2 regions of the Lysinibacillus sp. FSL W8-0992 genome follow, and region 1 is predicted to be linked to the other one. Evidence: riboswitches for the same ligand, from Rfam matches in the RefSeq annotation. Region 1 holds a riboswitch; the other holds the start of a gene.
The links. A riboswitch is a leader RNA that binds a small molecule or an ion and turns the genes downstream of it on or off. The one in region 1 is predicted to bind cobalamin.

Region 2: another riboswitch for cobalamin. It lies ahead of cobT (nicotinate-nucleotide--dimethylbenzimidazole phosphoribosyltransferase); the one in region 1 lies ahead of NSQ74_RS18835 (glutaredoxin family protein).

The regions. Positions count from the first base shown of each region.
Region 1 covers NZ_JBBOZQ010000001.1:3,750,304-3,752,510, forward strand. The annotation lists gene nrdE (class 1b ribonucleoside-diphosphate reductase subunit alpha) at 1-660, opposite strand, end outside; gene nrdI (class Ib ribonucleoside-diphosphate reductase assembly flavoprotein NrdI) at 657-1,016, opposite strand; gene NSQ74_RS18835 (glutaredoxin family protein) at 1,013-1,237, opposite strand; cobalamin riboswitch at 1,357-1,533, opposite strand; gene NSQ74_RS18840 (ferrochelatase) at 2,073-2,207, opposite strand, start outside.
Region 2 covers NZ_JBBOZQ010000001.1:4,054,058-4,056,264, reverse strand. The annotation lists gene miaA (tRNA (adenosine(37)-N6)-dimethylallyltransferase MiaA) at 1-203, shown strand, start outside; gene hfq (RNA chaperone Hfq) at 302-532, shown strand; gene NSQ74_RS20330 (rhodanese-like domain-containing protein) at 627-929, shown strand; cobalamin riboswitch at 1,073-1,248, shown strand; gene cobT (nicotinate-nucleotide--dimethylbenzimidazole phosphoribosyltransferase) at 1,354-2,207, shown strand, end outside.

The sequences.
Region 1 (2,207 bases):
GATAACACCACTTGCACGATTTAAAATTTCTTTAATTGGATCACCTAATGGACGTAAATCAGTTAAGTTTACCCCCACTCCACCTCCAAGGCGAGATAGCTCCAAACAATAACCAATATTTTCAGCAATACTATTCATTGAATCGTCCATTGATAGTTTAAAGCAGCTTACTAATTCGCCACGTGCTTTTTTCCCACTGTTTAATGCAGTTGGCGTTGCTGGTTGGTACGCTTCCATCATTGCCTCAACAGAACGTTCTGCTAACACAGTGTTCCCTTGTGCTAAATATAAAGCGATGATAACAATACGATCTTCATATTTTTCTAAAATTTCTTCTCCGTCACGACTTTTCATTGCGTAGCTATCATAAAATTTACTCGCACTCATAAATGAAGGGAAACGGAAATTGTAATCGTATGCTTTTTTGTATAGATGTTTAATAAAATCTATATCATACATGTCAATAAATTGTTTCTCATAGTAACCCTCATCGACTAAATAGCGAATTTTTTCTTCAATATCAATAAAATAACGTAGACGCACATTTACATATTCTAAAAAATAACGGCGTGTTGCTTCACGGTCCTTTTCAAGCTCTAATTGACCTGTCGTGCTATAGCGATTAAGCACCTCATTATTAAGCTTTAAATATGTTTTCATCCCTTCACCCTCGTTTCATAAAACATTTGTATTACTTCATAATCAGCCTGATATCCCCGTAAATCTAATTTACATACTAACGGGACCTTATAGGCTTCTGCAATTTTCTCACCAGCTCCGCCAAACACATGGTGTCCAAAATTACTATTACCACTAACAGCTACTCCCTTGCAAAATTCCTTGTTTTGCTCTAAAAAGCGGGCTACTTTTGCAGGAATATCACCTAAGCCGTCTGTGTATGTTATTAAAAGATAGGGCTCAGTCAACAATAATCCTTCATATATTTCAATTGACTCACCATCTAATTTAGTAACAATACTTCGCACATTACCTGTACGACTGGCATAAACGATCATATTGCAATCATCTCAATTTGAGAAACGATTTCTTTGACATCTCCTATAAATGTGTCATTTACTTCAAGAACAGGCACACTTAAAAAGCCTGCGTCCATAATTTTTTGTTTTGCTTGTTCGTCATGATCAATATTCACAATTTCTGCCTCAAGTCCTGCACGTTGTAATTCCGATTTGACCCAAAGACATTTTGGGCATATAGTTTTAGTATAAAGTTTCATTTTAAATTCCCTCTTTTCATAATATAAAAAGGCTATCTCTCGGGAGAGACAGCCTAAGTTAGAAACGTAAAAAAGCCAAAGAATAGTCACGTCCCCATTTCTTATTCCCCGAAGAAAGGTTGATTTGTTTTATGATAGGCAGGTCTCCTGGCTTTGCTTCATTCTCTGATATCCTTCCCATACCAACGCACAGTGGATTAAATCATCGTCAGCTTAACAGTTGCGGGGACAGCGTCGGATATACCGAACTTCCCTATTAAACTACATATAGTAGTACCTACATAAAACGAACACAATATATTGTTATTGAACACAATTAAGTGTACCATCCTTCAAGTAAAAAGTAAATCCAGAAAAGTGAATTCTTTATAGTGTAACTTTTCATTATATTCTTTAGGAAGAACAAACTGTTAATAAATGAAAACGACTAGCTAGTTAAGCATAATAAACAACATAGTTAGTAGTTCCAAAGAAGTATAGCTTGATTTATAGAGACTATTCATAGAATCTCCAGGAATTATTATGCTACCTACTGCAGCCTATATTAAACTGAAGATTATATTTAATATACTTCTTAATATAAGTTTATATCTGTTAAACCATTTTAGCCACTATCGTAAGCCCTATTACTTTTTAGAAAAAAGATTTTAAAATGAACCTGCCGTATGTTCGATTTCATTTTTAATCATTTTGTAGCGATCAAACCTGTCTTTGTTGTTTTGCACTCGTTTGCTTTTCTAATTAAAAACAAATAGCCATCTGACATCAATGAAATCTCGACATCAGATGGCAATATAAGTTTTAAGCATGACTACACGTAAAGGTACCGACTAGCTCAGTTATGAGCTGGAATAAATGATTCAACAATTGCAGCTAAAGCTTGAATGGTATCATAGCTATCACCTGGAAACTCCGATTGGGCAAAGTCGACTTGAAGTTCCTCACACAATCTATGACACTCATATCCTAC
Region 2 (2,207 bases), 300 kb from region 1:
TAAAAGGGTTATGGCAGCAAAATATTCGAGGTGTACAGTCAATACAAGCGATTGGCTATAAGGAATTGTATGATTACTTAGATGGTCGATGCACATTAGAAGAAGCAATTGAAAGTTTAAAACAAAATTCTCGTCGCTACGCGAAAAGACAACTTACTTATTTCCGTAATAAGATGGACATTCATTTTATTGAAAAAGACTAAAAACTTTAATAATTTCTAAAAATTACTAATTGATAAATTGGTATAACATGCTACTATAGGAATGAAGAGGTAGAAAGAGAGTAGGGGAGGCGCAATCTATGAAATCAATCAATTTGCAAGATACGTTTTTGAACCATCTACGTAAAAACAGTGTTTTTGTAACTGTGTTTCTGTTAAACGGGTTCCAGTTAAAAGGAACAGTGAAATCCTATGACAACTTTACAGTATTATTAGTTGATGCTGAAAGCAAACAGCATCTCATTTACAAACACGCAATTTCTACTTTCGTTCCAGCAAAGCAAGTCGAATTTTTAGAGACAGAAGAATAGAGTCATTTTAAGCAGCTAGTGCTACATCACTAGCTGTTTTTTTTCGTTCACGCTATAATGTAATAGGAAATTGATATATTGGAGGACTATAAAGATGAAATCAATGGATACAACGCAATTATTAGAACAACTAGATGCTAACGAAGACCTATACATTATTGATGTGCGAGAAGATGATGAGGTAGCACAAGGTGTCATTCCTGGTGCTAAGCATATAGCGCTTGGAACAATTCCAGAGCGTTTAGATGAGATAGATAGATCTAAGCCTTATATTATCGTATGTAAAGCTGGCGGACGCTCGGCAAATGCATGTGCTTATTTAGAAGCACAAGGCTTTGATGTAACAAATCTTGAAGGCGGCATGCTTGCCTATGATGGGGAATTAGAATTTAAATAATGTAAAGATGAAGGTATTTAACAAGTCAGTTGTTAAATACCTCATTTTTTTTGTTTATATTAAATGATGGCAATGCAAAAAGTGCTGTTACCAAAACTTTTAACAATATTGACACTCAAAAAACTTTGTCGTAAATTTAAAGTAATTACATAAAAGCATTAGGTGCCCACTTTGGGAGAATAGGGAATAAAGTGAAATGCTTTAGCGGTCCCACCACTGTAAAATGGAGTTTTATAGAGAATACCACTAGCGATGGCTGGGAAGGTTCTATAAAATGTTGAGATTGAGCCAGGAGACCTGCCTAATTGCTTCGGATGATATGGACGATGGAAAAGTCTGTAGTTTATTTGTTATGAAATAAACTACAGGCTTTTCTATTTTTTTCATTCTTTTATGTAAAAGGCTAAAAAAAGGAGAGATGATGATGCAATTGCTACAACAAACGATTCAACACATTCAACGTACTAACAACAAAATGATGGAAAATGCGAAGGAACGTATAGATTCTCTTAGCAAGCCACCGAGCAGTTTAGGGAAGCTGGAGTCGCTTGCTATACAACTAACTGGGATTACGGGAGAACTATATCCTAAACTCGATAACAAAGTGATCATCGTATGTGCGGCAGATCACGGTGTTTGTGACGAAGGGGTAACATCGAATCCACAAAACGTAACATTTTTTCAAACATTGAATTTTCCTAAAGGGGTAACAGGTGTTTGTGCTATTGCTAAAATAACAAATGCAAAAATTGTAACGGTGGACGTCGGTGTCAAAGAGGATATTCCGCTTGATGCTGGTGTTTTAATTAAAAAAATTAAATACGGTACGGACAATATGGCGAAAGGTCCGGCGATGACGAGGGAAGAAGCAGTCCAATCAATTGAAGTAGGCATAGAAATAGCGACATCAGAAATAGCAAAAGGGGCAAATGTTCTTGGTACTGGTGAAATGGGGATTGGCAATACAACACCTAGTGCAGCTATATTATCAGTACTTCATGCTTGTCACCCGCATGAAGTGACGGGATTCGGTGCAGGGCTAGGGTCAGGAGGAATTGAACATAAAGTAGCTGTTATTCAAAAGGCTATCGAAATAAACAAACCTAATCGTCATGATGCAATCGATATACTTGCAAAAGTTGGTGGGTTAGAAATAGGGGCTATGGCTGGAGTAATCCTTGCGGCTGCCGCAAATCGCAAACCAGTTGTAATTGATGGCTTTATTTCTACAGTAGCTGCACTAATTGCATATGAGCTTGAACCAAAAGTACAAGACTA